DNA from 2 places in the Psychrobacillus mangrovi genome. Region 1 is predicted to be linked to the other one. Evidence: riboswitches for the same ligand, from Rfam matches in the RefSeq annotation. Region 1 holds a riboswitch; the other holds the start of a gene.

What was found. A riboswitch is a leader RNA that binds a small molecule or an ion and turns the genes downstream of it on or off. The one in region 1 is predicted to bind cyclic di-GMP.
Region 2: it holds a riboswitch for cyclic di-GMP, as region 1 does, so the genes downstream of both, WAX74_RS20700 (GGDEF domain-containing protein) here and WAX74_RS10165 (DUF5667 domain-containing protein) in region 1, are expected to answer to the same signal.

The regions. Positions count from the first base shown of each region.
Region 1 covers NZ_JBAWSY010000006.1:24,077-44,364, reverse strand. The annotation lists gene WAX74_RS10180 (winged helix DNA-binding protein) at 1-343, shown strand, start outside; gene WAX74_RS10175 (endonuclease MutS2) at 845-2,749, shown strand; gene WAX74_RS10170 (small acid-soluble spore protein H) at 2,842-3,021, shown strand; cyclic di-GMP riboswitch class I at 3,593-3,677, shown strand; gene WAX74_RS10165 (DUF5667 domain-containing protein) at 3,761-5,062, shown strand; gene WAX74_RS10160 (SA1320 family protein) at 5,118-7,202, opposite strand; gene WAX74_RS10155 (DUF1672 family protein) at 7,216-8,091, opposite strand; gene WAX74_RS10150 (DUF1292 domain-containing protein) at 8,497-8,799, shown strand; gene WAX74_RS10145 (hypothetical protein) at 8,897-9,145, opposite strand; gene WAX74_RS10140 (H-type small acid-soluble spore protein) at 9,261-9,440, shown strand; partial or broken gene WAX74_RS10135 (MFS transporter) at 9,851-11,102, shown strand; gene WAX74_RS10130 (TM2 domain-containing protein) at 11,488-11,709, opposite strand; gene WAX74_RS10125 (hypothetical protein) at 11,849-12,205, opposite strand; gene WAX74_RS20985 (HAD hydrolase-like protein) at 12,507-12,635, shown strand; gene WAX74_RS10120 (NUDIX hydrolase) at 12,635-13,252, shown strand; gene WAX74_RS10115 (hypothetical protein) at 13,404-13,580, shown strand; gene WAX74_RS10110 (nucleoid-associated protein) at 13,637-14,641, opposite strand; gene WAX74_RS10105 (DNA alkylation repair protein) at 15,010-15,714, shown strand; gene WAX74_RS10100 (hypothetical protein) at 16,385-16,609, shown strand; partial or broken gene WAX74_RS10095 (SDR family oxidoreductase) at 16,669-17,217, shown strand; partial or broken gene WAX74_RS10090 (CoA-transferase) at 17,817-18,243, shown strand; gene WAX74_RS10085 (hypothetical protein) at 18,263-18,514, shown strand; gene WAX74_RS10080 (ABC transporter substrate-binding protein) at 18,606-19,817, shown strand; gene WAX74_RS10075 (branched-chain amino acid ABC transporter permease) at 19,932-20,288, shown strand, end outside.
Region 2 covers NZ_JBAWSY010000037.1:1,549-13,428, forward strand. The annotation lists gene WAX74_RS20680 (SRPBCC family protein) at 348-791, opposite strand; gene WAX74_RS20685 (ArsR/SmtB family transcription factor) at 794-1,132, opposite strand; gene WAX74_RS20690 (GNAT family N-acetyltransferase) at 1,427-1,906, opposite strand; gene WAX74_RS20695 (sensor domain-containing protein) at 1,927-3,216, opposite strand; gene WAX74_RS20700 (GGDEF domain-containing protein) at 3,518-4,372, opposite strand; cyclic di-GMP riboswitch class I at 4,389-4,471, opposite strand; gene WAX74_RS20705 (DUF4037 domain-containing protein) at 4,951-5,784, opposite strand; gene WAX74_RS20710 (hypothetical protein) at 5,969-6,367, opposite strand; gene WAX74_RS20715 (DNA/RNA non-specific endonuclease) at 6,647-7,630, opposite strand; gene WAX74_RS20720 (DinB family protein) at 7,932-8,426, opposite strand; partial or broken gene WAX74_RS20725 (histidine phosphatase family protein) at 8,893-9,228, opposite strand; gene WAX74_RS20730 (serine hydrolase domain-containing protein) at 9,385-10,827, opposite strand; gene WAX74_RS20735 (GNAT family N-acetyltransferase) at 11,199-11,675, opposite strand.

The DNA.
Region 1 (20,288 bases):
GAACGATAATAGCGAGATTTATATTTCTAATTCGGAATGGTTTATCATGGCAAGGATCTATAAAAAGAGGCCTACTATTTCTCATGTTACAAAACATGTAGATATCTCTAGGCAGGCAACCCATAAACTCATTAAGAGCCTTGAGTCAAAAGAATTAATAGAAATTCAGCCTGTTCCTAACAATAAAAAAGAAAAATGTATTCAGTTAACTAAATTAGGTGAAGCCTGCTATGAGAAGAATGAATCCTTAAAGGCCGTATTGGAACAAAAAATTGCAGTTCGTATAGGTAGTGAAAACTTATTAGTTTTAAAAGAAGTTTTAAAATTAGATTGGGGACTATAATTTAACCGATTGACTCTATTTTTAAATGATGCTATATTGAAAATATTCTAATAAAAGGTGTGGTGAAGTATGTCTGAAGCAGGTATGAACTAATACTGATTAGTTTAATAAGGCTTTTAAGAACTGGTTTTATTCCAGTTTATTAAGTGTGCCTTGTTTCACAATGTCTATGAAGCATTGTGAATACCTACCTAAAGACTGCTTCCTTTTCCATATATTCATTTAACATACAAAAATGTTAAGTCGAAGAGCATGGTGGGATTTGTCCTGCTATGCTTTTTTCTTCGTATCTTTTGTTGACGACTGAATGCCCGCAGGAGCTTTCTATTCATTTTCCGATGTGATCCGTGAAAATGGAATGGTAGGTAAGCTTCTTGCGGGCATTTATTATTTAAGACAATCGCCAGCATATCGAGGTCAAATGCCAATTTGCTTCTGTGCAAAGCTTGTTACGGTTATGCGGGCGCCTTACGCTTTCAAATTATTTAAGGAGGACTACACGTGAATACGATGACATATGAAAAATTACAATATAACGAATTAAAGGAAATGGTGAAATTACATTGTGTGAGTAGTTTAGGTAAGGAATTACTTGATAAGCTTCAACCAAGCACGAATATGAAGGTGGTGCAAAACAAGTTAAATGAAACGACAGAGGCTAGGAAATTATTAGATGCTGAAAGTCATCTTCCTCTGAAAGGTATCTCCAATATAAATCTTCATATAGAAAAGCTTGAAAAGGGAATGATTTTAGGACCATCTGAATTAGTGGCTATATCGGACTTTTTAAGAGGATGTAGAACGATAAAGAAATTCATGTTAGATAAAGAATTTTTTGCTCCAGTTCTCCATTCTTATTCTCACTCGATGATGGAATTTAGAGACATAGAAGAAAATATTAATCATTCGATAAGAGGAAACAGAGTCGATTCGGAAGCTAGTAAGGAATTAAAGCGAATACGAAATCATATCGCTAAAGCTGAAGAAAAGATAGAAGAAAGATTAAATAAGTTCCTGAAAAGTAGTGCTTACAAAGAGTATATTCAAGAATTCTTCATTAGTAAAAAAGATGATCGTTTTACGATTCCTATTAAGGCATCTTATAAAAACCAAGTCGCGGGCACAATCGTCGAGGTTTCTTCTAAAGGGTCCACCGTGTTTATTGAACCAGCAGCTATTTCAAAACTAAATACAGAATTGGCTGTGCTTAAGGCAGAGGAATCCATAGAGGAGTATCAAATCTTAGCGACACTTTCAGGAAGTATTCTTGAAGAAACAAGACAAATAAACATCAATATTGAACTAATAGGTCAGTATGACATGATTTTTGCAAAGGCAAAGTTTAGTAAAAAAATGGATGGAATTGAGCCTAGGCTAAATAATCATGGATACATTAAACTGACGAATTGTAAGCATCCGCTTTTGTCTGGAAATATTGTACCTTTAGATTTCGAAATAGGAAATGACTATCGCAGCTTAATTATTACTGGTCCCAATGCTGGTGGTAAAACAGTTGTTTTAAAAACAATAGGAATATTAACATTAGCTGTCATGTCAGGGTTTCATATTGAGGCAGATGAAAGTACGGAAATAGCTGTGTTTGATCAGCTGTTTGTGGATATTGGAGATAATCAAAGCATTGAAAATTCCCTTAGTACTTTTTCATCTCATATGAAAAATATATCTGAGATTATGGGTGCGTCCACTAATAATACGCTACTACTTTTTGATGAAATCGGAAGTGGGACAGAACCGAATGAAGGTGCTGGGCTAGCCATTGCTATTCTCGAGGAGTTTTATCAAATGGGGTGTATAACCGTTGCTACCACTCATTACGGGGAAATAAAACGCTACTCCGAAATTCATAGTGACTTCATGAATGCCGCAATGCAATTTAATAGTGAAACATTAGAGCCGATGTATAAGCTATTAATAGGTAAATCAGGAGACAGTAACGCACTTTGGATTTCAAAAAAAATGAATTTACGTGAAAAGGTACTGCAAAAGGCACAGCATTATATTGAAAATAAAAACTATGATTTAGAACGGGTTAGAGACAATAAAATTAAAAAGCCTATTCAAACGACTATTCAAGATGAAACCACTTATGAATTTGAAAAAGGGGACAGAGTAAAATTAATGGAACAAAATGATTCAGGTATTGTATATGAGAAAAAAGATAATCTCAATAATGTATTAGTGTTCTATAATAATGAAATATTAAAGGTAAATGTAAAAAGAATTCAGCTAGAAGTAAAAGCAACAGAGTTATATCCAGAGGGATACGATTTAAATACAATATTTGTTCGTTACGAAGAACGTAAATTTCAACGTGATATAGAAAGAGGATCTAAAAAAGCGTTGAAAAAAGTTTCAAAAGAAATAAAGAAAAGACATAATGAGTGACAATTAGATAATGGAAAATAAATTTACAGCGTATATCAAAGTAAGAGTGGGAAAATATAATAAAGATTTAAAATTAAAAGGAGGTGGAAGCAATGAATGCACAACGAGCAGAAGAGATTGTTTTTTCCCCTAATATGATTAATGTAACCTATAATGGTGAAAATATTTATATTGAGCATGTAGACAAAGGAAATGGCAAAGCTACAATCCATTCCCTTGATGAACCAGATAATAAACAAAGTGTATCTGTCTCAAGCTTAATGGAGCAGTAACATAATTACACTTACCTATAAGGCACTTTTTAAGGTATCTATTAGCGAGTATGTGAACGACATTTCGTTCACATACTCGCTTTTTGTCTGGCCACGTTGATTTCCGTTCCAGGCGGACGCTTTCCGCCGGCATGGCTTCAGCCGCTTCCCTCGCTACGCTCAGTCCAGGGTCTTCAGCTCATGCTATTCCGGCTGGAGTCGCCGCCCTCCACTCTAATCAACTATTGTATGCTTACAATTAAGCCTTTCTTCTATCTAATAAAACATCGTTGTCCGATATAATAAATTAAAGTAAATGCAGGTAGGCCCCCATGATTTCAACCCAAGAAACACTCAATTTAAGTTCATACATTGCTATACTGTTCAATTTTGAACAGTAAGTGCTTTTTTGTTCAAAAAACAATTACGTCATGTACAATCTAACTTGTTTAGTGACCTCACTAATAATTGGGGGTGCTTTTTCATAGCCAAAAGTACGCAGATAAATTAGTTAAAAATAGATAGATATCTATAATCTAGTAATATATAATTGTCCTTGATAGGGACTTGCATTATTTAGATGTAGATACTTATTCGAAAAAGGCAAATTTGTCGAAAGATAAAGACGCAAAGTTTCAGACCTAACGTCTAGCGGCTATGGTGGCTGAACTACCGAAGAATATGGATGAAAACTTGAATAAGGTTCAATTCACCATTCTTCCTTGTATTTCTATTTTTAATAGGAGAGAGGAGTTTTTTTATGTCCAATTTTAAAGGAAATTTGCGAAACACATTGCTTGCATCTATAATTGTTGCTTTCCTTGTGTTTCTTGTAGGTGTTAGTCCTACATTTGCAGAAACGAATGATTCCACAACTACAGTAGAGGATGACTTAGAAGTAGAATCTGGAGTTACGGAAGATACAAATGATACGGAAGAACCTGCGTTATTACCAGGTGATTTTTTCTATTTTCTTAAATCATTGCAAGAAAGTGTGCAATTGGCTTTCACATTCGATGACATGAAAGAAGCAGAATTGCTTAGCGCATTAGCGGAAGAACGAATTCTTGAAGCGACTGCATTATTTGAACAAGGTGATGAAGAGAAGGCAATTGAAACATTACAATTAGCGATAGAACAACAAGACGAGGCTTTAGCTAAGTATAAAGAAAGCGTTGAACAAGACACTACGGATGAAGTTGCAAATGAAAATGCTCCCGTTAATGAAGACGGTGCAACGGAGGAAGAATCCGAAGTAGATCCAGCTTATGCTGATCTAGAAGCAAAATTCTCATCAAATCTTCATGCTTTACAAGCAGCTTTAGAAAAAGTAGAAAATACAAAAGCTAAAGAAGCACTTGCTAAAAATGTTGTAAAAGCTGAAGAAAGATTGGCTAAAAAGATAGAGAAAAAACTTGCTAAGCTTGAAAAAGAGGAAACAGAAGAAACGGCAGAGGAAGAAGCAACTGAACCTATAGAACCGACTGAAGAAGTAGATTCCGATGATACTGTTGAGGAAAACACAACAGATTCAAAAGAAGAAGCACCCCTAGAAGAGGAAAATAAAGTACTAGAAGAATCTACGGAACAAGTAGTAGCTACTTCAACAGTTATGGTACCTAAAGTTAAAGATACTAAGACACCAGTTGCACCAAAAGTACAAGAATCATCTTCGAAAGCTGAAGAGAAAAAACAAGAGGCCGCTAAAAAAGCGGAAGAAGCAAAATCAAAAGCCGAAGAAGTAGCAAAAAAGGCTGAAGAAGAGAAAGCAAAAGCAGAAGTTAAACAAAAGGAAGCCGCACTGAAAGCAGAAGAAAAGAAAGTAAAAGAAGAAGCTAAGCAAAAAGATGAAGCAGCAAAAGCAGAAGCTAATCAAAAGGAAGCAGCACTAAAAGCTGAAGAAGCGAAATCAAAAGCAGAGGCTAAACATAAAGAAGCGGCAGCGAAAGCTGAAGAAGATGCTATAAAGGGTGCAGCACAGAAACAAGACTCCGAGGCTAGACAACAAGGAAATAACGAAAAGGAAAAATCGAATAACGGGAAAAAAGACAAAGGGGAGTAGATCCCTCTTTGTCTTTTTCTTTCTTAATAAATTTGGAATTTTCAGTTATATAAAACTATAATGTTACCCGATGCACCTGTTCTTTTAAAATCTGTATATTTCCTAAGACGTTTTGAGAGATTTCTAATGTAGCTTCAATCGAATTGGCTTTTTCATTGGATAATTGGAAGACTATATCATTAAAAAGAAGTTCCATTTCGTCTAGTATAGCTAATGCGGAAACGTTATATATTCTTACATTTTCATACTTCCCAGGTTCAAAAATGGCTGTATCTATATATGGTTTAAAATTATTTAGCATTTCGGGAAGATTTGCAAGCATACGACCAAAGCCTTTTCGGAGACCTTCCACGGTTACCTCCATCTCCTCAAGAGGTTCTAACGCACTTTGAACAGCACTTCTAATTCTTTCCTCGTAGTTAGTGAATAAACTAATGAGTAAGCTAACAGGATTTCCATACAAACCAACGTTTAATGCTGCCTTAACAGCTATTATGATTGTTGATAATGCTGTTTCGATTAGCAATAGCAATGCTTCTAAACTTAAAAGTATAGGAGTTAATATGGATATTCCAATTGCGTTCATATGTTGATGGGCAAGTTCCACTTGTACCTCCTTTATTTTCATCCCAACTACAACGTAAGGGGAAGGTTCAATTGCAAAAACATCTGTTTTTTGAATGGAATCTACTCCATCATCTAGAAAAGAACCTGAATTGATAGAAGTTGCCAAATTTTGATCTTTGTTGTGAAAAGAAGAGGCTATGTCATAAACTTGAGACTCGTAATCATTTAGTTGTTTATATACTTTATCCTTATTTCCATTGAGAATGTTATAGTGAGCATTGAATTCCCCTACAACTGCATCCACAAAAAAGTCTTTCCCGCCTTTAAATAATTCTGGAATATCATTCTGAACGACATTCTGTGCACTTTCCACTAAATGATCAACATCTACTTTTAATTGATTTAAATAAGCTTTTGCGGGAGCAAAGAGTCCTTCAACGTCTAAATTTATTGAAAAAATAAATTCAATTAATTCAGCAGGCTTAGAGTTTAAAATGCTATTTAGAATTCTGCATCTTGCCTCAGCTGAATCAAGAAGTGATAAAAGTTCATCTATACAACTTTTAATAATCAATCCTGTTTTGGCAATACCATTAAATACTGGGTCACCAGCAAGCTCTTCAAACATATATTGAAAAGTTTCTTGTAGCTCCGTTACTCGCTGATTAAATCGAGCACTTTCATCCTCCACAATGCTTACAGAATTTCTGATATAGTCTCTAACATTTGTGATACGGCCTTTCACTTGGTCCCTTATTCCATTTGAAAGCAAGATCATGTTTTCTTTGTTTATAAGAATCTTTTCAGTTTGGCCTCCATACAAAGGAGAACCGGACCAAATACTTGTTACAATATGATCATCGGCTCCAACATAAATAAATCCGTGACCAGGCTCTCCTTTTAAGCCGACTTCGATTTTAAATTTACCCTCCGCATCCGCTTCTACATAACCAGTATGGTTGGAGCCAAGCATCGAAAACATGGGAATTCCATTATTTATTCCGTATTTGTTACCCGGAATTCGATCTCCCATTCCTATAGTCTCTTCAGTGCCAGTCAGGAAATCATATTTACTATAGTAATTAGTAATGTTGGCATAATTTTTAGTAGGGTCAACCATACCAGATGGAAGAATGGCAGGATTTAACGTCACGGCTTTTACTTGAGGATTCTCGATGGCTACAGCGTTCGTTAAAGCACCAGCAAGTGAATTTCCTGAGACTGAAGAAATTTCCCCATATTTATTGTTCATCTGCTGAAAATAAACTTTAGCATCTTGAATTTGAGCAGGAGGAACATCGCTTAGAAGCTTTGTATTTGTACCAATCCAGTCTTTGTCTAGTTGTTCACTGCCGACAAATACTACGGATAGCTCTTTAGTTTCAAAGTTTTGAATGGTTAATGCATCTAGCCCAGAGGATGTATCATAAAGTGTATTAATAACATAAAATTCTTTTCCATTAACTTGTAGGATATCTTTAACCTCGTATTTTTGGTATGCATGATAGCCTGCTAGCTCAACTAAATCTCTGTCATTAGTATTCGGACTAGTTATGTTATTTATAGTAGTCATAGGTTATATTCTCCTATTCCTTCATAATTTCATTAATCGTAGTTTCTTCAATACTATTGTTTTTCGAACCACTTCCATATTTACTATTAATTAAATTATCGTGTAATAGAAGAGTATAAGCACCTCTTGGCAAACCATTCGTGCTTTCGATTTCAGAAATTATTTGTGAATAGGTAACTTTATCTGGATCTACATTCATTTCTTTCATGAATAGGTTTATAGTAATTTTTACAGCTTCCGTTTCAAATTTATTTTCATCTAGGAAATTTCTAAGCTCTTCCTTACTTACATTTTGGTTTTCTAAGTACATAGAGTTAAGACGATCGAAAACGTCAGTAAAAAAACTCATATAGTAATAGGGAGTTGAGTAACCAGTATCAGTATTTTCTACTGCCTCCTTAGTTTTACCGACAACAGGGTAATCTTTAATTATTAGATTTGCAAAATTATCCAAGTTGGCCATTTCTTCGTCATAAGCCATTGCAAATAATCCGCCTGATAAGGCATTTTCTATTTGGCCTTCCTGTGACCAAACGCTGTCTGTTTTTACTGTTTTACTTTTTACATCTATCGGAACAATAGCAAATGCATGAAAATGTGGTTCTCCCACTGATTCTACGAATACTGAAACACCATCAACCGCACCTACCAAGTTATGGACAATTACTTCTGTTTTATATTTTTCACTGAAGAATTTTTTTACTGCTACTTCAATTGCATCGCGATTTGCTTCTGCGATTTTATCCGTTTCCTCACCATTTCTTAATGCATATCCTTCACCTGTATACTCCTGGACGCTCACTAGGTTTTCTGTTTTTAAAGCAATTCCTTGACCTCCTGTTGCCGCTACTGTTTCTTTTTCAGCGCTTTTTGTATTCTCAGTATCCATGTTACATCCTCCTAATATAACTGTTATGCCTAGTCCGAGTGCTAAGGCTTTTTTGTTGCTTCGCATATAATCCCTCCTAGCGTGCATGAAAAATCCTTCATTCATAACCCATAATTCTTTTAAAATATCCTATTTTTACTAATTGTATTAAAACTTTAAGAGAAGATAAAACAAAAAACGAATGTTTTATTTGAATTTTTCAAAAACAGGAGAAAGGGTATGACCTGGAAATGTATAGTAAGGACTTTTGCTTTATAGAGGGGGGATAAATCTACTTATTACATTTTCAAATTTCTATTTGTAAAAGTTTTTTGTAGAAAATATTAGCCCCTATTGGGTTATTCGATTATTTACAGGGTACAATAATTAGAGACCTTTAAATATCTATGTTAGGAGGGGATTTGAATGGACGAGAAAATGGGTGGCATTGAAGTTGGAGAAATTCTTACAGTTCTGGATGAAGAAGATCGAGAACAAGAAATTGAAGTAATTGGTAAGTTGACTATTGAGGATAAAGAATATGCAGCTGTTGCATTTGCGGATGATGCGCAAGAAGAAACAGTAGAAGAGGTAGATGTGTTCTTTTTCCAAATTATAGATGGTGAGGAGCTAGCGGAAATAGAGACGGACGCTGAATTTGAGAAAGTATCCGCAGCTTTTTTACAAGCACAAGAAGAAGCAGAAGACTTTAATGAAGAAGATGAATAAACGGTTGTTAAGAGAGGATACACTCCTCTCTTTTTTACAGAATATACTCTATTAGAAAAAGCTATAAACCATCGCGACAACCTGCGTTATCTTGAAATTAATTATATTTTTTCATCTCATTTATTGTTTCTTCTACTTCCATTAAGTACTGGTCGAATACCGCATTGTTACCTGATTCGCTGAAATTCTGTTTATCAATAGAATTAAGCAACGCAAGAACCCCTTTAAACTTTATGTCATCAAAAGAAGGAACCTCAGATTGGCCCTCGATTTCTCCCTTTAGTATTATCTGTCTTTGTTCGTTCTCCATGTGAAATATAAACTTCTGTATTTCATTTATTTCCATTAACTATCTCTCCTAAATTTTACTCATTACTTTACATAATATAACCGTAATTATCGGTATTAACCCCATCAATGGAGGAACAATAGGATTTGTAGAAATTAAGGAGGTGAAATCCATGAATGCAGAACGAGCACAAGAAATAGCATTTTCGAAAAGTATGTCTAATGTTACATTTAATGGAGAAAGGGTTTATATTGAACATGTAGATCGAGACAAGGATTTGGCGACCATTCACTTTATTAATGATCCAAATAACAAGGAAAGTGTTTCAGTTACTAGCTTAGTTGAACAATAAGAAAATCATAAAAGAACTGTACCGAAGAGAAGGTGTAGTTCTTTTTACGTATTAAAGTAAAACGAATTCGGTACAAAATAGGATTTATTGTATAGTAAAAAAAGCTATGGTAAAATGAAAGTCACTTTAAGAAATGGAGGTTTTCCTTTTGACAGCATCAATGAGACTAAGAATCCAAACTTTGAACCGTTAATTGAATATGGTCAAGGACTCTGCCTAAGAGTAGAGTAAATGGGATTAGTCTGTCTTTTAGGAAAACTTTATTTTACGTTTAACAAAAAAGAGGGGGTGTATCTACCCTCTTTTTTGTTGTCTAAAAATAGTAATGTTTTAATTTTTCGATTCGAGATATAAGACCTTAACCATTTACTTTTCAGAGCAGGAAATATATATAGAAGGTCGTGAAGAAAATGAATACGGAATATGAAAATTGGAAAAAGAATATTATTATATTTTTAAGCAGCCAGACGATATCACTTTTTGGTTCCTCACTGGTTCAATATGCGATCATGTGGCATATAACACTCACTACACAATCAGGAATGATGATGACACTGTTTATAATATGTGGATTCATCCCTACATTTATTTTATCGCCTTTTGCTGGAGTGTGGGCAGATCGATACAACCGAAAGGTGCTCATTATCTTATCGGATGGACTTATTGCTACTGCAACTCTCATAATGGCAATTGTCTTCTTAATGGGATATGATGCTATTTGGCTGTTGTTTGCTATGTCAGCGATTAGAGCGATAGGAACAGGTATTCAAGGTCCAGCAGTAGGGGCTATTTTGCCGCAAATTGTTCCAGAGGATAAACTTACAAAGGTAAGCGGAACTAACGGTAGTATACAAGCGATAATTATGTTTGTGTCTCCTATGGTCAGTGCGGCATTGCTTACGATGGCTACATTAGAAATCATTTTCTTTATAGATGTGGTAACTGCAGCTATAGCGATTGTAACTTTACTCGTATTCTTAAAAATAAAGGTACATGCAAAGGCATCCGAGGCACAAACGACAAGCTATCTTAATGATTTTAAAGCAGGTTTAACATATATTAACAACCATGCTTTTTTGAAAAAGTTCTTTTTGTTTTTCGCGTTGTTTTTTGTTTTGATGGCGCCAGCCGCATTTTTAACTCCTTTACAAGTGACTCGAAGCTTTGGTGATGACGTATGGCGATTAACTGCAATTGAAATTGCCTTTTCGGTTGGAATGATGGCAGGGGGAGGTATTATTGCTTCATGGGGAGGCTTTGCCAACAAGGTGCATACGATGACACTTGCCAGTATTATAATGGGAATTTGTACGATTGCGCTTGGGATTATGCCAATATTTTGGGCGTATTTACTCTTCATGGCGATATTCGGGGTCTCAATGCCAATATTCAATACACCGACGACGGTACTAATTCAAGAGCGAGTCGAGGGTGATTACTTGGGTAGAATATTTGGGGGTATTTGGGATGATTGCTACTTCAATGATGCCAATAGGAATGCTCATATTCGGACCAATGGCTGATATTGTGAGAGTTGAATGGATTCTATTAGGTACGGGAGTGCTAATGTTAATACTTAGCCTATTATTAGGAAAAGACAAAGTTTTAATAAAAGCAGGTGAGCCTGTAGTTATTACAGAGTCTTCTGATCTAACTTCATAATTAATAAAACACCTTGAGATGGTTAAATCGCCATTTCAAGGTGTTTTTTGTTAGGGTATGTTTTTATCAATGATTTATAAGAACGTTTTTCCAGGGAGGGTGATTCTCTGAAAAATACTGATATGTAAATTAATAATATTAATGACACTCACCGCGGGACTGATAATGCCAAAAATTATCTCTACGTCCCATATTAAGTTTAAACTTCAATTCTTATATACCTAAGGGCGTAATCATTGACCATTGTATTTTGCTATGTTGGTCGTCTTAGGACATCATTCACTTTAGTAATATATATTATAATGATTTCAAGTTAGATGTAGTGACTATTTAGGTTTAAAACTATCTTGAGGGAAGTAGAGATATGTACGGCGAATTTCTATTATTAGGCTTTAATTAATTTCCCATTACTATCTGTAAATTTCCCAACAGCAATTATAATAAAATCAATTATTGTCCAAATTCCTAGGCCACCTAGTGTAATCAACATTAAAATTCCTGTTCCTACTTTACCAGCATAAAACCTGTGAACACCTAATGAACCTAAAAAGAAACAAAGCAGTAAAGCTGCCACAAAATTCTTTTCTGAATTAGTGTTTTCTGACATAATATATTCCTCCTTTCACCTGTATTAGAATATCACAGTATCATAGTTAAATATATATAAATATAAGTAATATTTTAGAATCAAAAGTAAGAGTAAAGCAGAAGGGACCTCTTTCTTTACGGAAGAGATCCCTTATACCTTAGTTTCTTTCTATTCGAATCGCTACAATGTCTTGGCAGTCTACGATAAGTGTTGAGCCTCTTTCAGTAGTTGGATCACTAAAGATTGCACAACAAGTATCCCGATCGAAGCTAATAAAAACAACATCTTCTAAAATTTGACCACCTTTTAAGAAAACATCAACCTCGGTCTGTATTCTTAATCGTCTTAATTGGTCACAAGCGCAACCTCTACAGCGATCTCTGTCACGATCTCTGTCACGATCTCTGTCGCGATCTCTGTTGCGGTCTTTGTTGCAATCTCTGTCACGATCTCTATCACGGTCACGGTCTCTTTCATTTTCTGATTCTCTTAATCTTCTACATTCAGAACACATATTCAATCCCTCCCTTCTGGCATTTAAAATCTAGCCTCATTTATAAACTATGATGGTAGATAAAAAGAGATTGAACAATGTGTCCTATATTAATAAAATAGTTATCTTTTTGAGTATTATGAAGATATTATCATGTAGAAGAAAAAGTCTTTCTTCTAATAAAGGGGACCAATCCATTTATTGCTAGTTATAGATTTAAGAGGATAGTCACATCTTTGTACGCAAAAATTGGTGAAGTAGGAACATTCCGATATATTTATCGTATTAATTATATGGAAGTTTACTATAAAGGAGTTAATTTATGAAAGCTGTTATATTTGATTTTGATAGTACTTTGGCAAATACTCAACCAATTTGTTTATATGCGTTTCAAAATGTATTTAATAAATTTTTAAAAAGTAGACTAGATTGCTTAAAAGTAGGTGTCTAATGAGTAATCAATGGTTGGAATGGGTAAAAAGAATTCAAGCATTATCTCAGGCTGGACTAGCCTTCTCGAAAGATATTTATGATATCGAACGTTATGAAGAACTTCGGAAAATAAGTGTAGAAATTATGGCAGTATACACTGAAGTTGAAATGAATAAGATAAGGGATTTGTTTGCGAATGAAACTGGTTATCAAACCCCAAAAGTCGATGTCCGTGGTGTTGTTTTTAAAGAAGATCGGCTTTTAATGGTAAGAGAAAAATTTGATGATAAATGGGCTTTGCCAGGTGGGTTTTGTGATATAGGGCTGTCTCCTTCAGAAAATGTTGTCAAAGAAATTCAAGAGGAATCTGGATATGAAGTAGTCCCCATTAAATTAATTGCATTATTAGATAAAAATAAACATCCCCATCCTCCTGAACCATATCATTATTATAAAATATTTATCTTGTGTGAAATCATTGGTGGCAAACCAACACTAGGCATCGAAACTAGTAATATAGGATTTTTTGGAGAAGATAATTTACCGGAGCTCTCCACTAATAGGAATACAGAAACTCAAATAATATCTCTTTTTGAATTTTTAAGGAACCCCATAAAAGAAACAATTTTTGATTAATTTATTATTAAATTAAAGTGGGAGATTCTATCAATCAGTAGTGGAACTTCTTTTCGATTCAAACGTATTAGGGTAATCGGCAATTTAGTTCAATCTAAATAAGGGGGTTCAGAAAATTACTGTGTATAAAAATAAACATTTTATAGGGGTTTTGTCGATTTTAGTTATCGCTTTGTTTGGAGTCATTTTTACAACGATTGCTATTAGTTATTTCAATACTAAAGAAATAAATTTAGCTAGTATTCGTTGCCATGAAATTGGTGGAAAAGTCATATTAGAAATCCATAATAGTCTCACAAGTGAATATTCATTTGAGTGTAAAAAATAAAAGGCATTTTAAGGTCAGTCAGAAATATCTGGCTGACCTTAAAATACTACCTATAATTATACCTCTTCTTGGAAGTAGATTTTATAAAACTTTCGATTTGTTGATTCATCATAGCCAACTTCAATTAGTTCATCTACTTGTTCAATATTACGAACGTTTACTTGAATTTCAATATTGGAATCGAGTTTAATTTTACGTTTATAAGTTTTTTCCACTTTTTCAATCGCACTTTCGGAAATTACTGTTTCATATGGCTTTACCGAATTTACAATGATATCTTTTTGTACAGGATCTGCCTTTTCAAATACAGTTTCAATAAAGTCATTTACCTGGAATTCTTCTTCACTTCTAAAATAATCAAGCGTTTTGTTTAAAAATCCCAATTTCTCAGTATTCGTAAAACTCTCTTCTTTTAATATATATTTCTTACATTCTGTTAACGCTAAGTTCGTTTTATGATAGTGTTCATCCGCTACCTTAACTTTTAAAAAGCGTTCTTGCCAGTAGACAACATCTTCTTTCTTTTTTGTTTTTATAAAGACAGCAGGTGCTTCATCTGGCCCCATATCCACGATTACGGCCATATTATTAAGTTTCTTAACATTAATACCGTCGATGCCATTCACAATCATTTTGTTTTGCTCGTTTTTCACATCTAAAAATATTTCTTTTTCGTCAATCTTTACAATGGCAATAGCCTTTTTAACATCTGTATGCCAAAGACAATTTTCGAATAATCCAATAAACAATTCTCCACTCTTAATATTAGGATGTTGAGATGCACTATGTAAGTGTGAGGCGATATTCTTCGACTGTTCAAAGAAACTATTCTCCTGATCGAAAATAGATTTCACATATGTATACACTTCATTTAATCCAATATCTGTTTCGTGAAAAAATTCGTATTGCTGCTCCAAATCGATTTTGTTAAACGCTAATTGTGTAAGGGCTGCTTCTAGCAAGACCTCCGGCTGAGAGTATGCCTCTTCTCCCAAAACAAGTGTATCGCTTACATAATGAACGACATACTGTGCTAATTTACTTTCACTTACTTCAAGCATGGTCTTCACCTTCTAATCATTAGTTGTCGATAATTTACCATATCATACCCCGCACAATATTTACATGTATTTTCATATAGAAGTATGGTGTAACTAATGTTTTTGAATAAAGGTTATACCTCATTTCCCACTTTTTTCAATACTAAAAGAACAGATTAGAACAGCGAGTCAATATTGATACAATGAAGCAAAAGGTTCTAAGTTCCAATACTAGGAAGAAGCAGATGGCTATGCTTCTTGAGGTATAAAAGACATATATAAACATAATTTTTGCAACAAAATAATGGTAGTTTGTTATATGATAATTATGATGTACTTAATGGGTAAAATATTAGGGGAAAAACTCCAAAAGAAGGAAGTGCTAAACGATGAATTTAGAAATGGTTATACAGGAGCTTGAAGCCCTTGGTAAGGAACGAACTAAAAAAATATACATATCCAATGGTGCTCATGAGCCGCTCTTTGGCGTGGCTACGGGCGCTATGAAACCGATCGCAAAGAAAATAAAAATAAATCAGCGTTTAGCTGAAGAGCTTTATGCCACAGGGAACTACGATGCAATGTATTTTGCAGGCATTATTGCAGACCCAAAAGCCATGACTGAGTCGGATTATGATCGTTGGATGGATACGGCGTATTTTTATATGCTATCCGATTTTGTAGTTGCCGTAACTTTATCAGAGTCAGATATTGCACAAGAAGTTGCTGATAAATGGATTGCAAGCGGTGAAGAGCTGAGAATGTCAGCGGGCTGGAGTTGCTACTGTTGGCTTTTAGGGAATCGACTAGACGTTGAATTTTCAGTAAGCAAGATTTCCAATATGCTTGATATTGTGAAAAATACGATCCACGATTCGCCAGAACGAACGAAATCCGCTATGAATAATTTTCTATACACCGTCGGTATTTCATATTTGCCGCTACACGAAAAGGCAGTAGAGACCGCAAAGGCAATAGGTACAGTAGAAGTTAAACGAGACAAGAAAAAAAACAGTTTCCTAAATGCTTACGAGAGTATTCAAAAATTCGATCAAGGAAAGCTTGGTTTTAAACGCAAGTATGTTAGATGTTAAAATTAACCTCATATCGCGAATAATCTTCAATTATCCAAGGGCAGCATTCCTGTTTGGAGATGTTCGGGGTCTTGAAAGAGAGCCCTCTAGTATGATGCTGAGTGTCAACTGTCATTGACTCATCATCAAACAGGAGGACTTCTCTATGAATTCTAAAGTGAACAAAAATAAATCAAGTTACTGAAAATACACTCGTTGTAGTTTCCTGCATGTTTGAGAGAGGGAACTTGTAATGATTAGTGTATTTTTTTGATTCAATCTAAGATAACCAATTAATAATTTGATAGGTTAAAATCACTACTGTTTAATACAAAGCACAACTACGAGTTCATCAGCTATCGGATGCTTTAGTTGAACACGAATACAACAAAACTTTAAATGTCAGTAAAAATGTATAACAAAAAGTACCGCCAAAAGAGGGGTACTTTTATTTTTTTCTCGTTTAAACATTTAAATTACATCATTTTTTTGTACCTAATTGACCTTCAATAACAATACTGAAATAGTAATAAAGGGATTCTGTGATTATTGTGTAAAGAATCAAAAGATAAAAGTTAAGATTTTACCTCTAATAATTATTAACAGTCTATTTATTTATAAAATTATCTGGTTAAAGTATAAGCTGCCAAATAATAGACAATAAATAGTGTATATTGGAGGGAAAATAATAATGATACTAGATGATAAATTAATTTATTGCTACAACTGCCGCAAAAAGTCCTTATTTACACGAAGAGATCTGAACAAAAATAGTGGTGTGGAAAGTCATTGTAGTGAGTGTTCTAATGTATGGTTTGAATGGCAAAATCGAGCAGTAGAGCGAGAAAAAGAAAAATGGCTTGATTTTAACGAAGGATTGGCAGGTAATTCTGACGGTCATCTATCTTATTTTTAAACGTTAAACACAAGCTTGCAGGGTATAGTGTAGTTTTTGAACTTTGATCATTATATAAAATACAGGGATGCAAGGTACTTGCTATTCAAACAGATATAACGAATAAGCATGACGTTGAGGAATTAGTGAGACAAGCCGAAGAAGCATTCAATCACGTTGATATTTTGGTGAATAATGCTGGGCAAATGCTAACATCCCCAGTCCTTTCAGGTAAAGTAGAAGAATGGGAACAAATAATTGACAAATAAAAACTAATGCTTTTTGGTATTCATTCTGTAATGCCATCCATGCTGGAGCGATCAAGTCGTCATATTATTAACATCGCATCTGTTTCTGGGTTAGAATTAACGAAAGTAAGTATTGTCTATAGTGTAACGAAATTTGCGGTTCGTGCTATTTCCATGGGATTTGAAAAAGAGTTGGCGAATACTGGTGTCCGTGTAACCAATATCTCTCCTGGTATGGTGGACACGTCTTCAAGTACTGAAAATTCATGGAATATCGAACGTAAAAAGTTAGAAACAAAGGATAGTGCAAGGGCAGTAATATATGCTGTAACACAACCAAGTTATGTAAATGTGAATGAAATTACCGTGCGCCCGGTTTAAGAGGAAGACAAAGTGATTAGATTGATATTTAATAACTGGTGCTTACATATGTCTTATAGATTTTTCAACCCCCTTTAACCAATTGCCAACATTCTTTAGTTTCCAGCGTTTTAAATAGCAACTTTTACTATCAAATTAGCAGGCCACTCATTAAAGGTGATGGTGATTTTATTAATGAATAGTACTTAATGAAACTCCATATTTATTATTATCTATTTAACTACTATTTTTCTTCTTTGGTAGTGATAGAGTCACGGTCTATTTTTTACATTTTAATTCGTAAGGTTTATTTTTGTGAATATAATAACTTTTCAATTTACCCAATAGCGTTCAACCCCCTATGAAAAATAAAAAACACAACTTATGACCTAATTTCCGATAACTTGGACAAAAATCCAAAATATCGGATTTTTTTATTTTCATTTTTACTTATTTTTCAAATCTATTCTAGTAATAAATTCCGATTTCTCGGAATATTTAAACCTATTCTTCGTCACAGTTCTGACACATAATATTGCAATTGTTAAAATATTCTGTTTTAATACTATTGAAAGCGCTTTAAAACAATATTTTCTAAAAATACTAGTTTTATATAGTAGACAACAATACCTGGTTTCCCATTTTTTTAAAGTTCGGAATCAATCGCGATGATTCGCGGTGGGCATATTGATGTTGCCATATTAGATGGTATGGAAGTATCTGAACAAGGTGATTTAGCCAATTGGATGATTCCAGGAAAAATGATTAAGTGCATGGGAGGTGCAATGGATTTAGTTCATGGTGCCAAAAAAATTATTATCATAATGGATCATGTCTCAAAAGATGGTTCACCAAAAATTAAAATGGAATGTTCATTACCTCTAACAGGGAAAGGGGTGGTCAATAAAATTATTACAGAAAGGTCAAGTTACAGTACGTGGACTTGAGTTAAGAGAAGTGTTTGAAGGATATACAATCCAAGACGCCATTCAATCAACAGAAGCAACGTTATTTGCTGAGAATGTGAAAGAGAGCCTTTCTATTTAATTTAATGGAGGTTAATTGGATGGATGGAATTACTTTCCGATTGATCAAAGACGGAAATACATTTCTCTTTGAAGGATTTGGACTAGAGGTATACCTGGAAAATTTATCTTGGGGTTATATTGAAAGGGGGTTAAAGGAACTTACGATTATTTCAATAATTGTAGGGTTTACGATTGGGATAGGGGACTTATTGAAAAATAGACAAATTAAAAAAGCAAAGGGTATTACTGGACAAGCGATTGTTATTGATGGTGGCTACATAGTCCAATAAGAAAGAGTATTAGTAAATGGTATTTTTCTTTCATTTAGCTGTTATTATCAATAAGTTAACTTTAGGTTTATCAAAAAGGGAGGGAATTTTTTTGAAAAAATCAAGTGCAATCTTTCTAGTGGTTTTTATGGTATTATTTACAATTTTAGCAGGATGTAGTCCGAAGGTAGAAGAAACAAAAACAAATTCCGCAGCTAGTAGTAATTCTGGGGATTCTTCAGTTAAGGAGTCCTTTAACATAGGTTTAGCTATTTCTATGTCGGGGGGGACAGCTCTATTTGGTGAAGGAGTAAAAAGAGGTGTGGACCTAGCTGTTAAAGAGTTTAACGATGCTGGCGGCTTTGAGGGACAAAATGCAAACCTAGTCCTTTATGATGATGAAGCTAAACCAGAAAAGTCTGTCGAGATTGTTCAAAAATTAATTAGTCAAGATAAAATTGTAGCCTTAGTTGGACCTGCTAACTCTGGGAATGCCATGGCTCACATTCAATTTACTCAAGAGGCAAAAATTCCTGAAGTTGTTCCAGTAGCTACAGGTTCAAAAATCACACAAGAGTTTAAAGATGCTGATAAAAACTATATTTTCCGTGTGGCTCCGCTTGATGGGGTTCAAGTGTCCGCTATTTTAAAAGAGCTTATTGATAAACAAGGACTTACGAAACTTGGTGTCATCCATGATACGGAAGGGTACGGGCAAGGTGGAAGAGAAGATATTGTTAAGCAAATGAAGGAAAACTACAATTTGGAACCGACTGTTATTTCAGCCTTTGATCCAAAGGAATTGAATCTAGAGCCTTCTATTCGTGAAATGAATAATGCAGGGGTGGAAGCAGTTATCTTCTACGGGCTTGCACCACAGTCAGCAAAGTTACTTGAAGCTCGTTTCAATGAAGGGTTGGATGCTCCTATTTACGCGACTTGGGCTACAGGTGATCCTACTGTTTTAAAACTAGTTGGAGATCTTGTGAAGGGTGATCTATTCTTTGTACAGTCATATACGATTGATCAAAATGAAGCAGCAAAAAAATTCCATGAAAAAGTAATGGATGCGTATAGTGAAGACGTATTCCCAATTGCTACGGCACAAGGATATGACAGTGCAAAACTTATCTTAGATGCTATAAAAAAGGTTGGTACAGATAGTGAAAAAATTCGTGATCAAATTGAATCCTTCACGGACTTTGAAGGTGTAACAGCAATTAAATCAGCACCTTTTACTAAGGATAACCATGAAGCATTTGGTATTGACGAAGTATTCATTGCCACATATAACGATGATTTACAAATTGTCGCAGCAGAGTAATAGAGTCATCATATAAATCTTTTAACTGGTGTAAAGGGTAAGTCCATATGAGGATTTCCCTTTTCACCATTTCTTGATATTTGTAGTATAACTACACAAGGGGGAGCGTTTGCTTTGGAATTAACAGATATATTAAAAGCCATTATTAATGGGTTAGTGTATGGAAGCGTTTATGCAATTATTGCCCAGGGCTACTATATTACTTTTATTACGACAAAAACTTTGAACTTTGGTCAAGGTGACTTCGTCATGCTTGGTTCACTTATAGGATTATCCACCTTTATGACAATAACTGCTACAGGTGGAGGTGTTTGGATTGCCTTTATAGCATCATTACTATTGGTTATCGTCATACTGGGTATTTGTGGTTGGGGATTGGAACAAGTCGCGATCCGTCCGTTAAAAAGCTGGCATTCCATTGGTTGGATTTTAAGTACTGTGGCCGTTTCTATGATTGTGAGAAACGTAGCT
Region 2 (11,880 bases), on a different contig from region 1:
CTAAAAAATTATCGTTTCGTTACAAACTTTTTAATATTTTTATCATTCGATACATTTTAACATTTTTATATGTGCCCATTATTAAGAGTAAAAGCTTTCTTATTGAGCCAATAAAACAATAAAATAAAAAACCCGGACTGTTGGTTTATCAACTTTTCGGGTTCAACCTTTTATGCAATTTCAGTTGTTTATACAATTTCCTTTTCATTTTCAAAGTTTCCAACAAATACTTATCTCTTATTCAACTAACCTGCCGCGTTAGTTCAATAAGAAAAAAATGCTTTACCCCTTCTTGAAGTAAAGCACCCGTTAGTTTAATAAGACATCTATTTGTTCTTACTCGCCTACTACGCCTTCTGGTCTTGCAGGAGCGTCGTCAGATTATCGAGCGTTTCGGACCAACCGTCATAGAAGTACTGATCACCGAGGTGACCGGCTACTCCACGCAGGTTGAAGATCATCTCGGTGCGATCGCCGTGTGCCGTGAGGGTTAGGGTCACGACAGGGGAGTTCTCGATGGGAGCATCGGGGTATCCCCAGGTGAAAACGAGCCGTTCGAAAGGTACGACGTCGAGGAACACTCCTCCAGTAGGATACTCCTCGCCAGTCTCAATGTTAACCATCGTGTAGCGGTAGCGTCCGCCTTCGCGGACGTCGAAAGAGATGGACTCCAGGGGTGTAGAAGGTAACCAGTTGCCGAGCTCCTTCTCCTCGGTCCATGCGCGCCATACGAGCTCGCGGTTGGCATTCAGGGTGCGGGTGATGGTAAACTCCGGTACAGATATAGGCATGTTCATTGTTCCTCCTTTGTCGTCATGGTCTTGAGGTGTTCTTCCAGTTCGTCGAAGCGCTGGTTCCACTCGTAACGGTGCTTCTCGACCCAGGCCGATGCCTCATCGAGAGGTTCAGTGCGGATCGTCAGGGTCCGCCACTGGGCGTTTGCTGTGCGTTCGATTAGCCCCGCTTGCTCAAGAACTTTGATGTGCTGAGAGATCGCAGGTGCGCTTATCTCGAAAGGCTCGGCGACCTCTCCTACTGTCGCGGGTCTCTGTGACAGCCTGGTCAGGATGTTTCGGCGCGTCGGATCGGCGAGCGCAGCGAAGACGAGGCTGAGTGTGTCCTTTGTAGTCAATTAACCAACCCCTTAATTAAGTATAAACTTAACTATATGCTACAATGTATAATCATGTCAAGCTACTTGGAAAGGGGCAGTAACGCACAGGTCTAAGGATCGCTGATTCTAACCATTTCTTACTTACTTCCATTCATTTTATATTTATTAAACTAACCTGCCGCTTTAGTTCAATAAGAAAAAAGCTTTACTCCTTCTTGAAGTAAAGCACCCGTTAGTTGAATAAGAACAAGGACGCTTATTAAACAATCGTGCCCGTTTCTGGAATAGCAGTCACTGTGATACTGCCTTTCATCATACTTCATTGTCATATGTAACTTGAACAATTTGTTGTTCACCATTCTTCTCAAAAAACTTATAAGTCTTCATTCCGATTTTTTCTGCAACTTTTTGTGAGGGAATATTTCTTAAGGTCGTATAAGAAAATATTTTGGAATAGCCTAAAACATTAAATGCATATTCCTTACAAGCCGAGGCAGCTTCTGTTGCATATCCTTTATTCCAATATTCCTTAATAATGTGAAAACCGATTTCTGGTAACTTCTCGTTATCGATGTTCTGCATTGTTATTCCGCAATCACCAATAAATGTATCCCCTTCTTTTAATATAACTGCCCACAGTCCGTGTTTATCTAGCTTATAGTTTTCCAAGTTCCATTTAATCCAGTTCTTAACTTCTTCATCGTTAAAAGGATGAGGGTAATATTGCATGGATTCCGGATCGGAAAGGACCTTTGATAATTCGTTTTTATCATCCATTACTAACTCCCGCATATATAATCGTTCCGTTTCGATTATCTTTTGAAAGCCCTAAATGTCCGAATATCCATTGTAGAAGAATATACTTTAAAAGTATTTTTCCCTTCTCGTTCTGCGTTATGTAAGGCTACATCTGCCTTTTTCATGAGAGAGATTGAATCCTCCCCATCAGTCGGGTAAAGACTAATTCCAATGCTTAACGTCGTAAAGAGTCTGTATTGACCAATGACAAATTGTTCTTCCATTGAATTAATAATTTGATTTGCTACGTCAATTATCATGTTAATAGTTTTACAATCAGGGGAAATGATTGCAAACTCGTCACCACTTGTCCTAAACAGTTGGTGTTCATCTCCAAGTACTATTTGAAGGCGTTTAGAAATAGCCTTCAATAATTTATCCCCAACACGGTGACCAAGTGTATCATTTGTATATTTAAATCTATCTAAGTCAAGATACATAATTGCCATCTTCTGATTTAACGTTTTAGCGATTACTAATTCTTTTTCCAAAGTTTCTTCAAAAGACTTCCGATTTGGTAAACCAGTCAATTGGTCATAGTATGCAAGATAATTTATTTGCTCCCAAGATTTTTCTCTCTCTGTAATATCTATGACTGTACCCATAATTATTGGGTCATTGTCTATATAAATTAATTTGGAATGAGCTTCAACCCTTATCTCCGACCCATCTTCACGAATTGCACGAGCATAATGTGTTATTCCTTCTTTACCATCTTTTAACGAATCAAAGTTAGATAGAATTTCTTTTCTATCTTCAGGATGAACATAATTAAAAATATTGAAATTGGTGTCAGGGTACTTAGTTCCGATTAGTTGATGATAGTATGGGTTACCATATAAGAGCTGATTATCCTTTAAGATATAAACACCTACCAAAGCTTCTTCCACTATACCTCTAAATTTTTCTTCCGACTCCAGTAAACTATTTTCAATTTTTTGAGTTTCAGATTTATCTTTTATAATAACGAAAACACCAGTGACTTTACCTTCAATAATCGCAGGAATCAGTACTAGATTAATCGGTATACTTTTACCGTTGTTATGTTTAAAGAAGGTTTCCATACTTTTTGGTTCTCCACTAAGGGCTTTTAAAAACAAAGTCTGATAATAATCCTGATCAGACTTTGGTAAATAGTTAATAAGTGGAGTAACAGAAACTTCCTCAACCGAATAACCCATCACTTTAGACAGATTTTGATTTACTTTAGCAATAACACTTTCTCTATCTAAATAAAGGGCTATATCTGGGTTATGCTCAAACAGGGAACGGTAAAAAATATCATTATCTATATGCTTCATCATGGAATAAACTCCTTAATTTTAGATTCTAAAGTCCTTAATATTAAAATCAAAATATAGAACAACTTAATTATTAACATTTTACCATATTTAATAATTATAAGGATAAATTTACTAAAAATATTAATGGCGTTGCAAAAAATGATTATAGAATTGTGATACCTTAAATTCGTACTTATTCTTCCAAAGTGTAAATGCTTCTTCAACAACCCTGTCCCTTTAGTTAATAAATTCAACAAAAAGGGGCGTTAATCCATCATGGATCAACGCCCCTTATGACTAAAATAGAGGATGAAAAAATAATTTACAGCAAGTTCTTATCAATTAAAATTGCTATCTGATTTCTACCGTTTTCTTTTGCTTTATATAACGCATTATCTGTTTTCTTAATAAATTCCTCAACTTTCTCCCCATTGTAAAAAGATACTCCTATGCTGATTGTTAAATGAATACGTTCATTGTTATAAGTGAAATCTGATTTCTCTATAGCCTCTCGAATACGTTCTGCTATTATTAGCCCCTCATCAACATCGGTGTTTGGCATAATAACTGCGAATTCTTCGCCTCCAAAACGAATGAAAGCATCTGATTCTCTTACATTACTTTTTATAATGTTTGATGTATGTATTAGAGCTTCATCCCCACATTGATGACCATAATTATCATTAACTCTTTTGAAATGATCAATATCTAACATTAGGAAAGTCAAAGGGTTGTTCCCCATTTTACTAATAGGAATAGTTTTTTCCATAAAAAAATCAAAATATCTTCGATTATAAATACCAGTTAATGCATCTGTTGTGGTCAGTTCTTCTACCTTTAAAAATAATTTATAAGATTTAATTATGAAATGTCCAACAGTTAAAATAATAGACCAATTAATGAGCGAACCTAAAATAAGTCCATGCATTTCAAAATTATCCGGGGCAGTTTTCTGACTAAACTCTGTTGAGTACTTCAAAATACTAAAAAAAACTCCTGACACAATAATTACCTTCCATTTAGGATACATATAGCTAATCAAAATAATTGGAATCAGAGAGAGTGACCATATAAATGGATAATGTCTACGTGCTTCCTCAGACAAAATCGTATCAATAAAAACAAGGGAAACAGTACATAAAAAAATTAATGAGTAATTAAAACCTTTTCTTTTCAATTATTTCCTTACTCCTTTCGGTAACCCAGCCATCGTAGCAAATGCTTTAGACCTGTGATTTTGCGTCATTATCTTTCGATAATTTTGCCTTTTTCAATAGAGTTGCTAAGTAAATAAGTATACAATGAAACATCCTAAATAATTCATTTATGTTAAAGTAAAGCACCCGTTCCTATTATAAGGTTAACCAGATAAAACCTTCGGCTTCAGTTACGCTAAAGTATTGCAATTGCCAATCAAAAAAATATTATAGTAACTCACCCCTAAAAAAATGGTATCAAAATGACCCAATAAATCTTATCTTAGGTATACTGACAATTTGACCTACTAACATTTATTCACATACATTTCTAACTTACCTGCCCAATTCTTGAATCACTTCCCATATAACAAGTACTTCTACTTCTTTTCAACAATCCCTGCTTCTTAAACTAACCTGCTGCGTTAGTTTAAGTGTAACATTTCACAATGGAATTCTACGTTCTACTTGATGTTTTGGATATAAAAATAGACCATCTAAATGATAGTCTTGTTTAACTAAAGTACTCGTTTGTTGAACATAATCATTTCGATTAAATTCAATTATTTTTTGGTCTTAAAAAAAGTGATTTATCAATAACCTCAGACAAATCTATTGATGGGTACTCTGTTCTTATTAGTTCAAAAACCTCTTGTGTAATTTCCTCTAATTCACTTACACTTTCTTTGGGATGGTTTAACAAAATAGAGGTGAAGCGATTAAATGTGTTTCTTGGGACAATATTCATTGTTTCTAAAGAATGTCTTTGCCATTTAAAAGCTGGATGATGTACATATAATCGATTTAATCCAAAGAGTATTCCCATCAGATTTGTTTGTACAGATACCATTACCTTATAAAGCATCAACCAATCTTCACGTTTAAGTAAAGCCTCTCTGTTATTCCATCGGTTACCAAGATAGATGTTATCCCTTATCATTCCTACACTTAGTTCTTCTGGATAAACCTCAACTTTTTTCTTAAGTTTACTTAATATTTCTTCTCCGTAAAGTGGAATACCATCATAAACTGTTGCTACAAGGCATTGTTTATCTAAATCTTTATCAAACTCTACAATTACATCATTAATTATTTTTTGAATCGTTGAAGTCAAAAAGTTGCTAATTTCTAATTTAACACCGTTAGTCACATATGTTTCTGACCATTCCTCTTCCTCATAATGATGAAAATCAATAATCCTTCCATTAACTGAATTAATGGAGGCTTTCCTATCCTTTTCCGTTGGACCTTCTTTCCAAAATACAAATAATTCTATATCAGAATACTCGTCATTCCAGTTACGAGAAACAGAACCTCCAAGTAACACCGCATCAACCTTTGGATTCTGGATATAAACTTTAGTAATACTTGACGCTAAAAACTTTAAATTCACAATATCTCTCCTATTTTTAGTCTTGTATATTTTAAGTTCGATATTAAGATTTGTTTCTCCTTTTACAAAGAAAATTAATAATCCCTTGTTCAACTAAACTGCACCGTTAGTTCAATAAGAAAAAATGCTATACTACTTCTTGAAGTAAAGCACCCGTTAGTTGAATAAGACAATTCTATTTTAATTACCTGTCAATATTTATTGAATCATTAGAAGGAGTAAGATATTCCTTTTCCCCTATGGAAAAATCATACTGTTGACGGTTTACTTCTGCATAATGAACTACCTTTTTGCCATTAAGGAAAACCAATAAATAGATATCATCTCTAATATCAATCTTGCTTGGGTCTTTAAAATCAACACCTAATTGTTCCTCTATACTTTCTTGCGTTGTATAAGGTGCAAATAGAAAAGCTTTATCCCAATCGAAATTTGTTAAAGAGTTAATATTTATTTCACTTATATTCTTGTCTTCTACAATTGAATGAATGGATTCCTCTAATTTGGTATTTTGTTGAACATTACTTTGGCTACAACCCACTAATAGTAGTAAAGAAAAAATAATAACAGTAATTTTCTTCAAATTATCACTCCTTTATCTTTATAACGTAAAAATAATGGGATAGTTTCAAACTCGTTGTTCTTCAACTAAACTGCCCCGTTAGTTTAATAAGAAAAAAGGCTCTACTCCTTCTCGAAGTAAAGCACCCTTTAGTGGAAAAAATTATGTTTTCACGGTACAAATTTTATAGATGATACGACCATTAACTTCAGTTGTTCCTGTATAGACACCCATTTGCAAATTCGTCCAACGAAGAAAATGTTTCTTCGTTCATTTATTTTGCCTCAAAGTTTTAGGGGCTTACTCACCTACCATACCGTCGTTATCACGATCGTCCATATATGGGTATAACCAATGATCACTCGTTATTGGCATACTAAAACCTGCTGCTTTTGCTTCTTTAATCGTCACCTGTCCATTACCGTTTGTATCAACACTAGAAATATCACCGTTTGCGTTTGATCCTGTTGATTCAGCTGGTTCAGTTGATTCAACTGGTTCACTGTCTGTTAAACCGAGTGATGCATTTACTTCGTCAGGGTTCACGTTGTCAAATGTATCAACAATCTTGTTGCCCATTATCGTATAAGTATATTGATAACTCGAAGGAATCTGTGTTTTTGTATTCGAATAAGTGATAATTGCTTCAAAGTCAGTAGCACCACCTGCTCTACTGATTGAATCTTCCATATAAGCTTGATCGCCGTGTCGATTGAGTGTGCTATCTTGTGGAGTGATATTATAAGCATTTGCTACCCCTCCGAGAGAATCAGCAATGATATGTCCTTCATCTAAAACATCACTTTCAACACCCGGAACCTTTGCCTCATCAGAATAGTATCTGCCAGACGATAAAACAGCTTCATTATTATCATCTTGCAGAATGATTTCGTCAGCAATGACTCGTACTAGTTGCCCGTATTCATTAGTAAATGCCCAATATTCTCGGTTCCCATAACCAATGTCAACGACAATGTTAGGTTCACGATAACCAGACAAATCGCCACCATCAACTTCAATAAGTTTGTATCCTGAAAACAGTTCATTATTTGGTTGGGTTGGTGTTTCCTCCGCAACCGGAACACTCGGCGTTTCCTCTACTACTGGTTCATAAACAACCGTAGTGACTGTTTCTTCTTTTTCATTATTTTTATTTGTATCAACTGTGGTTACTTCTTGTGAATCTGTTTCTACATCTGTATTGGATGTATCTTCTACGTTGGTACAACCAACCATAAATATGATCGTTAAAAGTAAGATTAAATAGTTCATTTTCTTTTTCATTTTAGGACTCTCCTATAATATTTTCATACTGTTCATTCTAAAAACGATGACCTTCAACTTATTCCCCATAACTTATCTTGTCTTATTCTATAATCTTACCATAAAAAACCAATATTCTATTGAATTAACCTGTACCGTTAGTTTAAGTGAAAATATTCACAAACTTTTTTTATCTTAGATTTTGTTAAATAGTATTGTTGTTTTTCAGTTATAAAATATGGGAACGTCCGATTTGGATGTTCCCATTCTTATTCCATTAAAGCCCCTATAATGGAATAACTGTAAAGCTAGTGAAGCTTTTTTAAAAGCTGCGTTTCACTGGCCAAGCTCCTTGCATTTTACTTAGGAATACAATTTGCCCAATATGATATGCGTCGTGCAATGCTAAACTCTTCAGTTCAAGCACTAATGAATTATCTTCTCCTGGAATCTGTCTATACAAATCTTCATGTTCTGACTTTGCTAGTATTTTTCCAAGTTCACGATGAACATTAAAGTATTCTTGTTTTGTTTCCTTCCAATTTTCTAACGTCTCAGTTGGTAATAGAAATGTAGATTCATTATTTTCTGCCTGTGGTTCATTAGCTGTTTCACCAAGAAATCGCATCAGAAATCTCTTTTCATAGAAAAGTAAATGACAAACTAATTCCCAAATGGAATTCATTGCCCCATCAGCTGGTTTCCAAATTGCCTGTTCAAAAGTGATGTCCTCAAGCACATTTTCAAGTGGTGGAAACCAGTCTTCTTCATCTAAGCAGCTTGCCCATTGCTTTAACAAAAGTGTTTTTACATCCATTTTCTATTCCCTCCAATTTAATCTCAAATTGAATTTATTATTGTTTACCTTACAATAGATTCGCTTCAATTAAAGAGTATTCCGCTAGACAGAATTTCTTTTATTACTTGTTCCATTATTTCACCTTCTAAAAGATTAGGTCATCGTATTAATTGTTTTTCACCTATCCTGCCGCGTTAGTTCAATAAAAAAATAGAGCAGCCTAAGAAACCCATGATCTTAGACTAAAGCACCCGTTAGTTGAACAAGATAAAGTGTGTTATTCATTAATTGGTTTTCCATCATTATCCAATAAAGGGGTAATTCCCCTTCATATCCACTCCAACTAAATAAATAATGAATGCCTGTTTCTTAATCTACTATTATTCTGTTTCCATTAGCTACGCCATTTTCTGCAAGGATTTCTTCAAATCTCTTCTTTGAGCCTTTATTCTTCTCTGAGTCTTTATTAAACATTTTTTCGCCCCCATTTATTTACCTCTTCAACACCCTTATAAACTCTTGAATCAGGTAATACTCCAGCCATTTTCACTTCGCTTGTTTTTAATCTGTCAGCTTCTCCTAAATCAAAAACATCTAGCCTTGCATCTATTGTCACTTTTAATCCAGTCGCTATTTCTGCTGTTTGGATAGCTCTTTCTTGTGGAGAGGAAAAAACATACTCAAACTTTATATCTTTAATTTTCTCTCTCAAATTTTCCGCTTGTTTAATTCCATGTTAATTGAGAGGTAATCCCAATCTTCCTTGCATTCTTCTTTCCTTGTTTAAATCTGTTTGTCCGTGTCTAATAACATATATCATTTTTTGTCCCCCATATATCAGTAACTTAGTGACTTACTTTTACCAAAAGACATTTTTCTTGTTCAACTAACCTGCTGCTTTAGCAATAAGTTCAATTAAAGGACGGCATATTCTCTTCTCACAACATATACATAACCCATTTCTTAATCCTCGATCTTAAATTAATATTTTTCGATAATAAATTCTCATTATAGTAAGAACCAGCCCAACAATGAATATAATCGATAGTAAGATCATCGCAGCTGGGAAAATACCGAATGCGTCTTTTATTGTAGAACTATTATCTTGTAGTGTCGGAACAATAAAAAATAGCCATCCTATAAGTAATACTGGCACCACTTGTGGGGATAACCGTAGATAAAATCTCCAAGCTCGATGTTGTTTACGTTTCTCCGACCATCTTCTACTTAGTATTACTCCTCTAATTCCTAAAATTAGATAGAGTAATGTTAAAACACCTAATGATAAATCAATTATTTTAGGCACTGGGGCTTTTACTTCGGTTTCTTTGCCCTCCGTCAATTCAATTATCTCTGAACTTATCTCATATGCATGTTCGAACGTAGGGGTAAAGCTATTGAGTAGAACGGCAACTGCATATCCACTACGAGGGACAATGTCTTGTTGAGTTTGATATGTGGATAATGATCCGCTATGTGAAATACGTGCAGGTTTGATATTTGGTGAACTTAACGACCAACCAAGTCCATATTTTTCGGTTCCAAATTGCGGTGAATAGGACTCTTCCAACAATTCTTTTGATAATACCTGTTCACCTAATTCATTCTTTCCTTCGTTTGTATGCAAAGAGAGCCATTTACCCATATCAGACGCTGTTGTTACAACTCCTCCAGCCCCCGTCTTCATTTGTTCCAGCTCTGTCCAAGGTATTGCAGTTCCATATGCTGTTACATACCCATTGGGCAGCTCCAGTACAAAATCTCCAGAGTTTACTGTTGTAAATGTGTATTTCATTCCTAATGGTGAGAATACCTTTTGCTGTAAATAGTCAGCAAAATCCATCCCACTCATTTTTTCTGCCAAATAAGCTGAAATCCAATAGTTGGCATTAGCGTATGCATATTTCTCTCCAGGTCGAGATTGTAGCTTCCAGTCACGAATACGTTCCACACCTTCTTTTAACGTATTAGCTGGAGCTATTATGGTTGGATCAGGTATCCCAGATGTATGACTTAACAGGTGACGTATTGTGATCTGTTTCCAGTTAGGATCATCCATAGTTATTTCAGGTAGATAATTAGATACAGGGTCGTCCAGGTTTAATTTTCCTTCATCAACCAGTTGTAAAACCGAAAATGCCGTAATTGGCTTTGAACCGGAAGCAAGTCTCATTTTAGACTTTGCTGTCAGTGGGTTTCCGTTAGAATCGTGACCATACCCTTGCTCATAAACCAATTTACCATCTTTTACGATTACAATAGCTGCACCTGGGAGCCCGTTTTGTTTAATATAATTCGTAACAAATTCATCAATCTCCTCCGTTTCGAGAACATCAGCAGCCTGAACTGATAAAGTAATGCACAGGGAGTAAGAGACCAAGAATGTCACGAAAAAGAATAGAACTATTTTCTTCCGCATTGTTATCCATCCCTTCAAATTAAAAAAATTGTTAATTCTTCACCAATTCCCATTCATGCAGACGTCGACAAGTCTATATCTTCCTTTTTCAATTCAACATTCTAACCTTTATTTTCTTTCTATAACCAAATGCTTCTTTAGTTAAAGTATTCAACAAAAAGGACGTAAATCCTCTAATGGATTAACGCCCTTGTATGCTTAAGTATTTTAAAATGCATATTTAAACGGTATGCTATTTTAGGATTATGAGCAATTTTAAAAAGCACCATGCCTTATTCAACTAACCTGCCCCGTTAGTTCAATAAGAAAAAGCTACCCTCACAGGCAGCCACTTGTTTTAACTAAAGCACTCCGTTAGTTGAAGAACAAACTTATAACTCTATCTTTTTAACCATTTGATAATTAGTCAATTTAACGCCTTTTCGTTCTACGGTTTGTAAGCAAATTGTTTTGTACCCTAGACGTTCAAAAAATGGCTTAGCTGTAATACTTGCTTCCGTATCAATTTCTAAAATTTTTAATTTTTTCGCTTCAGTTTCAAGTATATTAACTAGAGCTGAAGCTATACCTTTCCCTTGATAGTCTTTATGAACATAAAGTCTATCTAGATGTCCACTATGTGTTAAATCGCTAAAACCAACAACCTTATCATTAATTTTAGCAACATATGTTATATTTTGATTTAAAGAATCTTTCCAAGTTTCAATTTTAGTGTCTTTTTCATCTTTTGGTGCCCAAACATCTAATTGTTCTTGTGAATAATCTTTGGAATTCACTGAATGAACCGTTTCATAGAACAAGGACACAACATCTTCAAGATCTATATCCCTAAACTTTATATATTCCATGCTTATATTGTCACTCCTCTCACTTCTATAAGAATTATCACATCGAAAATATAAACTTATTAGGTAACTTAGCTATTATATTTTTACATTTTTCAATACCTTATTAAACTAAACTGCTGCGTTCGTATTATAAGGTCAGCCAGAGAAAATCTGGTTGACTATTTTTTATTCAATTTATAGATTGATAGTACCGGGGTAGAACGGA